3 regions of the Amycolatopsis sp. M39 genome follow, and region 3 is predicted to be linked to each of the others. Evidence: riboswitches for the same ligand, from Rfam matches in the RefSeq annotation. Region 3 holds a riboswitch; each other region holds the start of a gene.

Region 1 (3,265 bases), on a different contig from region 3:
TCCTGCCCGGTGCGCGGGGTCCGTTCGCCGCGCTGGGTGTCGATCTGGCGACGGTGAGTGCCGCCGAGGCTTCGTAACACACCGGCGAGGTCCCCCGGACCGGTGGTGCGCGCACGGGAACCGGACACCGCCTCACTATTCTGGACGCCTGCGGGCGACGGGAGGGAGGCGGAGGGGTGGACGAGCTTCCCATGCTGCTGGGCGTCGGAGCGCTGGTTCTGGTCGTCTCGGTGCTCGCGGTGCGGGTGTCCATCCGGCTCGGATTCCCCTCGCTGCTGCTGTATCTCGGGATCGGCGTCGTGCTCGGCGAAGCCGGGTTCGGCATCCGCTTCGACAATCCGGCGCTCACCCAGTCCCTCGGGCTCGCCGCGCTCGTCCTGATCCTCACCGAGGGCGGGCTCACCACGCGCTGGTCCGCGGTGAAACCCTCGCTGGGGCCCGGAATCCTGCTGTCCACACTGGCCGTGGTGATCAGCATCGCGGTCACCGGCGCGGCACTGCACTGGCTGCTCGGCCTCGACTGGCGGCTGGCCCTGCTGTGGGGCGCGGTCCTCGCGTCGACCGACGCCGCGGCGGTGTTCTCCGTGCTGCGCACGGCCGGGGTCGGCAAACGGCTCGTCGGCGCGCTGGAGCTGGAATCCGGCATCAACGACGCGCCCGCCTACATCGCGGTCGTCGTGCTCGCCTCCGGCGAGGCGGTGGACTGGTCGCTGCCGCTGCTGGTGGTCTACGAACTGCTCACCGGCCTCGCGCTCGGCCTCGCGTTCGGCTGGCTGGGCGCGCAGGCGCTGCGGCGGGCCGCGCTCCCGGCGACCGGCCTGTACCCGCTCGCCACGGTCGCGGTGTGCCTGCTCGCGTACTCCTCGGGACAGCTGGCGCACGCGTCCGGCCTGCTCGCCACCTACGTCGCCGGCCTGGTGCTGGGGAACTCCAAGCTGCCGCACCGCTCGGACACCCTGTCCTTCGCCGAAGGGCTCGGCTGGCTCGCGCAGATCGGCCTGTTCGTGCTGCTCGGCCTGTTCGCGTCGCCGACCCGGCTGCTCGAAGCGCTGATCCCGGGACTGGTCGCGGGCGCGGTGGTGCTGCTGCTCGCCCGGCCGCTCTCGGTGGTCCTGTCGCTGCTGCCGTTCCGTTTGCCGTGGCGGGAGCAGACGTTCCTGTCCTGGGCCGGATTGCGCGGTGCGGTGCCGATCGTGCTCGCGATGATCCCGCTGTCCGAAGGCGTGCCCGGCGCGCAACGGCTCGTGGACGCGGTTTTCGTGCTCGTCATCGTGCTCACCGTGCTGCAGGGCGCGACGCTCAGCCCGCTCGCGCGGATCCTCGGACTGGCGAAGGCGACACAGGCGCACGAGATCGAGGTCGACGCCGCCCCGCTCGACGAACTCGGTGCGGAACTGCTGCAGGTGCGCATTCAGAAGGGGTCGAAGCTGCACGGCGTGTACCTGTCGGAGCTGCGGCTGCCCGCCGGGGCGACGGTCAGCCTCGTGGTCCGCGACGGGGCGGGCTTCACCCCGCAGAAAACGAGCCGCTTGCAGGTCGCCGACCAGCTTCTGGTGGTCACCACCGCCGCCGACCGGGACGCGACCGAACGGCGCATCCGGGCCGTCGACCGGGCCGGCCGCCTCGCCCGCTGGCACGGGGAATCCGGGGCCTGACCCTTCTGCCCTTTGTGGACATACCCGGTGACTGCCGTCTCAGATCACGAGACGGCGCTGGTTTCGTCCGGGGGTTGTCCGCTATCTTCGGTTTCAGGTCATGAGTGCCAGCGCGAAGCCCCGGCTCGCTGGCCGGCAACCCTCCTACCGCGGTGGGGTGCCCCGGGTGAGGACCAGGCCGGTCGCGCAGTGCGGCGGGCAAGCGCGGGCCCCTCGCCGGGGGTCCCCCGGAACGCCGAGGAGGCACCGTCATGACTCTCGCACTCGACCGGTCCACGGAAGCTGTTGGCACCGCTGTTCCCGCTGTCGCGGGTGCGGCGCTGCGGGTCCCGCTGGTGACGGGCGGCGACATCGGCTACGCCAACCTCGACCACGCGGCGAGCGCGCCGTGCCTGGACGCGGTGCGCTCGGCGGTCGACGAGTTTCTTCCCTGGTACGCCAGCGTGCATCGTGGCGCGGGCTTCGCTTCGCAGGTCTCGACGCGGCTGTACGAACGGACCCGGGACGTGGTGCGCCGGTTCGTGGACGCGCGCAGCGGCGACTCGGTGATCTTCACTCGCAACACCACTGACGCGTTCAACCTGCTGGCAAAGGCGTTGCCGCGCAAGACTTCCGTGGTGGTGTTCGACAGCGAGCACCACGCGGCGCTGCTGCCGTGGCGGGGTCCGAACGTCCGGCGCGTGCAACTGCCGCGGACCCGGCTCGCCGCAGTGTCCGTTGTGGACGAAGCGCTTGCGGAATGTCCGCAGGGGCCTCGGTTGGTGGTGGTCGCTGGTGCGTCCAATGTGACTGGCGAGCTGCTGCCGGTCGCCGAGATCGCCGCGGTGGCCCGGAACCACGGCGCCCGGGTGGCCCTTGACGCCGCGCAGCTCGCTCCGCATCGGCGGATTTCGTTGCGGGAGCTGGATGTCGACTACGTCGCGCTGTCCGGTCACAAGCTGTACGCGCCCTTCGGGGCTGGTGCGCTGATCGGGCGCGGCGACTGGTTGCGGGCCGCCGAGCCGTACCTCGCCGGTGGAGGCGCTACGAAGCTGGTGACCGAGGAGGCCGTGGTGTGGAACAGCGGCGAGGAGCGGCACGAGGCCGGGTCGCCGAACACCGTTGGCGTGTATGCGCTTGGGGTGGCTTGCGAGCAGCTGGCGGCTCAGTGGGATGCCGTTGGCTCGCACGAGGCCGCTCTGCTGGAGCGGCTGCGCAAGGGGCTTGAAGGCTTGCCGGGGTTCGCTGAGCTGCGATTCTTCGACGCGCCGGTGGACCGGGTCGGCACGGTGAGCTTCGTCGTCGACGGATTCGAGCCCGGGTGGCTGGCCGCGGTGCTGTCGGCTGAGTACGGGATCGGCGTGCGGGACGGGGCGTTCTGCGCGCACGTGGCCGCCCGGCGGTTGATCCGCGAGGCCGGAAGCGAGGGCCAGCAGGCGGTTCGGGTGAGCCTCGGGCTGGGGAGCACTGAGGAGCACGTGGACCGGCTGGTGCTGGCGCTGCGGCAGATCGTGGCCCGGGGAGCCCGGTGGGAGTACGCGAAGGCGGACGGGCGATGGGCGCCGGTGGGGGATACGCGGGAGCTGCCGCCGTTTTGCGCCTGAGGGCACTGGGGTGACGGTTCCGGTTTT
Region 2 (3,265 bases), on a different contig from region 3:
GAAGACCGGGTCCTCCAGGCTTTTGTCCCGTCAGATGAACGGCGGGGGCTCGGTGTCCCGCCGAAGGTGCCGCTCGGACCAGGCCCGCCCGCCCTCGTTGTCTTCGCGACCCGCTCTGCGGGACCACGGGCAGGCGACGGAACCCTAGGCACTACCGAAGCCCACCGTAACCGAGCCAAGGCCGGGATGCCGAGCGCTCGCGTGCCCCGGGCGGTCTCCGGGGCTGGCCGCGGCACCGCGAACAGGGCTGTTAAGATTTTCGACTGTTGCCGTGCGGCATTCCGTCAGGGAGGAAACCCGGCAGTCCCCTCGGGACTGATCCGGAGCCACACGAACGCGGCAGCGACCTTCACCGAGTGAAAGAGGAACGCCTCCATGGCCAACATCAAGTCGCAGGTCAAGCGCATCACGACGAACGAGAAGGCGCGGCAGCGCAACCTGGCGATCCGGTCCTCGGTGAAGACCGCGATCCGCAAGTTCCGCGAGGCCGCCGAAGCCGGTGACAAGGACAAGGCCCTCGAACTGCAGCGCGACGCCGCTCGCAAGCTCGACAAGGCCGTCACCAAGGGCGTGATCCACGCCAACCAGGCCGCGAACAAGAAGTCGGCTCTCGCGAAGCGCGCGAACCAGCTCTGAGCGCAGTCTTTCCGGAAGGCCCGGCGGCTTCGGCTGCCGGGCCTTTTCCGCGTCCTGGGGATTCGCGACCGGGCCTCCGCCGCCAACCGCGAGGGCTCCCGTCAGCGGTCTCCCTTGGCCGCGACCACGTCGAGGACCGCGCGCTGCAGTGCGTAATTCGCATCGGCCGCCGCGCCCTTGACCTCGGCGTTCAGCCGCGCCACGACGCGCATCGCGGTCGCCAGGCCGTCCTGGCCCCAGCCGCGCGACTGGCCTTGCGCCTTGCGGATCTTCCACGGCGGCATGCCCAGTTCGCCCGCCATCTGGTTCGGGTTGCCGCGCCCGGCCGCGGACACGCGAGCGATCGTGCGCACGGCGTCGGCCAGCGCGTCGGCCACCAGGACGTGCGGAACGCCCAGTTGCATCGCCCACTGCAATGACTCCATCGCGGCGGCCCGGTCGCCCGCGACGGCCTTTTCCGCCACCGCGAAGCCGGTCACGTCGGCGCGTCCGGTGTGGTAGCGGCGCACCGCCTGCTCGTCGACGGCTCCCCCGGTGTCAGCGACCAGCTGGGTAGCGGCCGAGGACAGTTCACGCAGATCCGAGCCGACCGAGTCGAGCAGCGCCATCAGTCCCGCGGCGTCGATTTTGCCGCCCACGCGGCGCACCTCGTTGCGCACGAACGCCTCGCGCTCGGCCGGCTTGGTGAGCTTCGGGCATTCGGTGATTTCCGCGCCCGCTTTTTTCAACGCGCCCGGCAGCGCCTTCGCGGCCTTGCTCCGCCCGCCGCCGCTGTGCACCACCACGAGGACGATGCCCTCGGCCGGCACCTTCACGTACGCGAGGACCGCGTCGGACAGCTCCTGCGAGATGTCCTGCGCCGACTCCAGCACGATCACGCGCCCCTCGGCGAACAGCGACGGACTCACCAGCTCGGCCAGCACCGGCGGTGTGAGATCGGACACCCGCATGCGCGTGAGGTCCGCCGTCGGGTCCGCGGCCTTGGCCGCGTCGAGGGACGCTCGCACAGCCCGTTCGATGAGCAGTTCTTCCTCGCCCGTGACGAGGTGCAGCGGCGCGGGTGCGGTGGTCACCCCGCCATCTTCTCACCCGGCCGCCGGGCCGCCCGCTCCGGTGATGTGGGCCGCCTCCGTGGCACGAGCTGATCGGGATGTCGTACGGTGTAGCCGAGGACGCGCCCACCGGCGCTCCGACAACCGAATACCGCTCATCCAGAGGGGCAGAGGGAACGGCCCGACGAAGCCCCGGCAACCGGCGTACAGCCTGTCACCCCGCGATCGCGGGGTAGCTGACGACCACGGTGCCAATTCCGGCCCGCTTCGGCGGGGCAGATGAGGAAAGGAACCTCGCGATGACTGCAGCCCTCAGCGCCACCTCCGCCAACAAGACGATCGACCTCGGTCCGGCCGTCGAACTGGTGTCGAAGGAAGAAGGGCACCGGCAGCCGCTCGCTCCGGAATTCGTCTCCGCCGAAGACTTCTCTCCGCTCGAGGTCGCCTACGACTTCGGCCGCGTCCGCCGCGAGGACATCGAGGCGGGCCCGCGCAACATCTGGCGTTACAAGAAGCTCCTTCCCGTCCCCTCGACCGTCGAGGAGACCCCGAACACCGAACCCGGCTGTACCCGGCTCGTGCGCGCGGACCGGCTCGCGAAGGAGCTCGGCCTCAAGCGCGTGTGGGTCAAGGACGACACCGGAAACCCGACGCACTCGTTCAAGGACCGCGTGGTCGCCGTCGCGCTCGCGGCCGCCCGCGAGTTCGGCTTCGAGGTCCTCGCGTGTCCCTCGACCGGCAACCTGGCCAACGCGACCGCCGCCGCGGCGGCCCGCGCCGGCTGGCGGTCGGTCGTGCTGATCCCGAAGAGCCTCGAACGCGCGAAGATCCTCACCACCGCCGTCTACGACGGCGACCTGATCGCCGTCGACGGCAACTACGACGACGTGAACCGGCTCGCCACCGAACTGGCCGCCGAGCACCCGAAGTGGGCGTTCGTGAACGTCAACGTCCGCCCGTACTACTCCGAAGGCTCGAAGACGCTCGCCTACGAGGTCGCCGAGCAGCTCGGCTGGCGCATCCCCGAGCAGATCGTCGTGCCGATCGCCTCCGGTTCCCAGCTCACCAAGGTGGACAAGGGTTTCCGCGAACTGGGCCAGCTCGGTCTCGTGGACGCCAGCCCGTACCAGGTGTTCGGCGCACAGGCCACCGGCTGCTCGCCGGTCTCCGCCGCGTACCGCAACGGCCACGACGTCGTCCAGCCGGTCAAGCCGGACACCATCGCCCGCTCGCTCGCGATCGGCAACCCGGCCGACGGCCCGTACGTGCTCGACGTGGTCAACCGCACCGGCGGCGCGATCGAGGACGTCACCGACGAAGAGGTCGTCGAAGGCATCCGGCTGCTCGCGCGCACCGAAGGCATCTTCACCGAGACCGCGGGCGGCGTCACCGTGGCGACCGCGAAGAAGCTCGTCGAAACCGGCAAGCTCGACCCGGACGCCGAAACCGTCCTCCTCATCACCGGCGACGGCCTCAAGACCCTCGACGCGGTCGAGAACCACATCGGCCCGAAGGCCACCGTGCCGCCGTCCGCCGAAGCCGTCGCCAAGGCGCTCGGCTACTGACGCACCGGCCCG
Region 3 (3,265 bases):
ATTGGCGGGGTGGGCCGGTTCTGCCGAGCGGGCAGGCGAGCTGCTCGCTGAGGCGGGGATCGATCCGAAGACGCGCGGGGAGCAGCTGGACGTGCACGCGTTCGCGCGGATCGCGGTCGCCGGTAACTGATCGGGGACCCCTCCCGCAGGGGCGAGGCTAGGTTCCCCGGCATGGTCCGGAATCTTTCGCTGGCCCTGCTTCAGCTCGTCGGCGCGGTGCTGATCGTCGGCGGCCTCGTCGGCATGGCGGCCGGGGTCTCGATGCGGTTCACGGAACCGGACGCGGTGATGTGCGGTGACCGGGTGATGCCGCGCGATCCGTCGTACTTCTGCAGCGGTGGCGGCACGTACGAATCGATGGCGCGAGCACAGCAAGCCTCCTACGACCGCGGCCCGTACGTCGCGGGGTTCTCCTTCGTGGGCGTGCTGGCCGGGATTCCGGTGACCTACTTCGCGTCGAAGAAGCGGTACCGGTGGTAGCCGGGCATCGCAAGCACCCCCCGTCGCAGAGCTCCCCGAATCGCGTGCGCTTTGTGACATCCAACGGCGGCGCCGGGACAGGTATTCCGTGAGCGGCTAGCTACTTTCGGTCATCGTGCGAGCACGGCCAAGGCAGCCGTGTTCCTGTGACGAGCAGCTCGTCCGGCCCTTGGCATTCGGGCGAGTCTGCTTGCTCCGCACCCCGGATTGTTCGGCGGCGCCGACCCGAGGTGCTTCGCTCCGCTGACCTATCTCAGCCCGGCCGGAGCCTCGGCGGCCCGAGTGCCGAGGCCTGCGGACCATCGCCCCTTGACAACGGGAAAACTCTTGTTCCATCAAGAACCTGGATCGTCCACAGTAGACCGAACTAGTTCGCCGCCTGCCATCGCCGCGAGTGTTTCGCAGGTCGAGGCACTGTTCGGCGGCCGAGGTTCCGGGTTTCCGGGTTCTGGACGCGGTGTTCCGGTATGCGGGCACCACCAGACGTGTGATCTGCACCAACGCGCTTGCGTTCAGCCAATGGGATCGGCTTTACTCAGAAGCGTCCATCCCGAGCGACTGAGAGACCTGGCTCGCCGAAGTCGCAGCAACCACCCTCCGCGGGGCAGGTGCTACCGCCAGGACCGATGGAGGCTGTTTTCGATGAAGAGGGTCACCCGCCCGCTCCTGCTGACCCGCCGGCGCGTAGTCGACGAAGGTCGCCGCTCGGTATGTGCGTGTCCACGCTTCATGGTCATCGCCTGATCGTTTTTTCCGCAGTTTCTTGCGCCGTCCACAGTGGACGGTAATTCGATGACGCCTGGCGCGCCCGGAATCGGCGCTGCGCCTCGTTTGCCTGGAGCCCTTTCGTGATCACTGTCGAAAACGTGTCCAAGTCCTTTCCCTTCCACGGAAATCGTGTCGCCGCGCTGCGCGACGTGAGCGTTGACGTGCAAGCCGGTTCGCTGTTCGGGGTCGTGGGTCCGTCCGGTTCCGGCAAGTCGACCCTCGCCCGGTGCATCGCGCTGCAGGAGCGTCCCGACCGCGGCGTCGTGCGGCTCGACGGCCTCAACACCGCGACGCTCGACGGCAAGCGGCTGCGGGAGATCCGCCGCCAGCTGGGTGTCGTCGGGACCAAGCCGGAGCTGATCGCCGAGCGCACCATCGCGGGCAACATCGCCAGCCCGCTGGAGCAGCTCGGTGTCGACGGCCCGCAGCGGCGCAGCCGGGTCGGCTCGCTGCTCGACCTGGTCGGCCTCACCGCCCGTGCCGCGCAGAAGCCGGAAGAACTCACCGACGGCCAGCTCCGCCGGGTCGCGGTCGCCAAGGCGCTCGCCGCCGGCCCGGCCGTGCTGCTCGCCGACGACCCGACCGCCGGGATCGCGGCCGAGGACGCGGGCGCGGTGCTCGCCGTGCTCGACCGGGCGCGGGCCGAGCTGGGCGTGACGGTCGTCGTCACCACTCCGGACGCGGATGTCGTCCGCCGGGTCTGCGACGACGTCGCCGTGCTCGACAACGGCGCGATCGTCGAGCGCGGCACGGTGCTCGACCTGATCTCGACGCCGGACAGCTGGACCGCGCAGGCGGTGCTGCCGTCGGTCGAGACCTCGCGCGCCCAGTCCGCGAAGTACGACCGCGCGGTCGACGTCGTCCTGATCGGCTTCGCTTCGGTGGGCGCCCTGCTGCCCGAGGCGGCCAGCCGTTTCGACGTGGAGCTCGCCACCATCGGCGGCGGCCTCACCCGCATCGGGGACACCCCGATCGCCCGGTTCCGCCTCGGCGTCCGCGGCGAGCGGGCCGACGCCGCGCTGTCCTGGATCTCCGACCGGGGCGCGCACGTGAGCCAGCCGGCTCGCGGCCCGCAAAGCGTCGTCGCCGCCTGATTAACCTTTGCCTGAGCGGTTTCCGAGGGCCGTCCCATTCGGTTGGGGCGGCCCTCGCCACGTCTGCGGGACGCGTCGCCCGAGGAATCAGGTCGCGTGGTCAAAATTATAGGACACGCGTCCTGAAGTCTGTCCATTGTGGTCGCTCCGGCGCACGATCTCCGCCAGTTCCGGATCCGCGTGCGCCTCGGCGGTCTGCTTCCACTTCGCCACGAGGGCGGCGAACGGCACCGGGTTGCCGAGGGAATCGGCTCGTTCCAGGGTTTCGGCCAGTTCGCCGGCGAACGTCCGCACCTCGTCCGCCGACAGGTATCGCGCCCACGGGAACGCGGCGGGCAGCGCCTCGGCGGCGAGCGCGGCCGTCTCGGCGCTGCGGCGCATCAGCTCCACGAGGATCGTGACGGTCGCCGAAAACCCGGCCGCCGCCTGCTCGGCGCGCTCGGCGGTCACGAGCACCAGATCGGGTTTGTCCTTCTCCCGGCGGCGAATCCGGACCGAACGGGTCGGCGAACCTTCGAGCTGTTCCACGACCCGGCGCGGGTGCAGGGACAGCTCGGACAGGTTGACCTCCGGCGCGCGCATAGTTACAAAGTAGTTCCAAATTAGCCCGCCTGGCCACTTCGGAGCGACGGTTGGGGGAACTTCCGTGCCAACGTTTTCTCCTGGCGGCGCCTGGTCAGCGACAGCCACGTAGGCTGGACGGGTGCTCGCCGTCGTTCCACCACCAGTCACCGTCCGGGTCCCGGCCAAGGTCAACCTGCACCTGGCCGTCGGCGACCTGCGGGCGGACGGGTTCCACGAGCTGGTCACCGTCTTCCAGGCGCTTTCGCTCACCGACGAGGTGACCGTCGCGGCCACCGACGAGCCAGGGCTTGAGGTGTACGGCGAGGGGGAGCGCACCGTACCCACCGACAGCGCGAACC

What was found. Region 3 has a riboswitch for S-adenosylmethionine ahead of A4R44_RS01215 (methionine ABC transporter ATP-binding protein). Riboswitches for the same ligand answer to the same signal wherever they lie in the genome.
Region 1: it holds a riboswitch for S-adenosylmethionine, as region 3 does, so the genes downstream of both, A4R44_RS17425 (aminotransferase class V-fold PLP-dependent enzyme) here and A4R44_RS01215 (methionine ABC transporter ATP-binding protein) in region 3, are expected to answer to the same signal.
Region 2: it holds a riboswitch for S-adenosylmethionine, as region 3 does, so the genes downstream of both, thrC (threonine synthase) here and A4R44_RS01215 (methionine ABC transporter ATP-binding protein) in region 3, are expected to answer to the same signal.

Annotation. Positions count from the first base shown of each region.
Region 1 covers NZ_LWSF01000006.1:47,960-51,224, forward strand. Annotated here, with positions in the region: gene A4R44_RS17415 (helix-turn-helix transcriptional regulator) at 1-77, shown strand, start outside; gene A4R44_RS17420 (potassium/proton antiporter) at 177-1,655, shown strand; SAM riboswitch class IV at 1,752-1,866, shown strand; gene A4R44_RS17425 (aminotransferase class V-fold PLP-dependent enzyme) at 1,907-3,238, shown strand.
Region 2 covers NZ_LWSF01000014.1:47,892-51,156, reverse strand. Annotated here, with positions in the region: gene rpsT (30S ribosomal protein S20) at 376-636, shown strand; gene holA (DNA polymerase III subunit delta) at 738-1,709, opposite strand; SAM riboswitch class I at 1,841-1,974, shown strand; gene thrC (threonine synthase) at 1,988-3,253, shown strand.
Region 3 covers NZ_LWSF01000001.1:236,232-239,496, forward strand. Annotated here, with positions in the region: gene rsmA (16S rRNA (adenine(1518)-N(6)/adenine(1519)-N(6))-dimethyltransferase RsmA) at 1-130, shown strand, start outside; gene A4R44_RS01210 (hypothetical protein) at 172-480, shown strand; SAM riboswitch class I at 1,023-1,113, shown strand; gene A4R44_RS01215 (methionine ABC transporter ATP-binding protein) at 1,329-2,342, shown strand; gene A4R44_RS01220 (hypothetical protein) at 2,430-2,924, opposite strand; gene A4R44_RS01225 (4-(cytidine 5'-diphospho)-2-C-methyl-D-erythritol kinase) at 3,046-3,265, shown strand, end outside.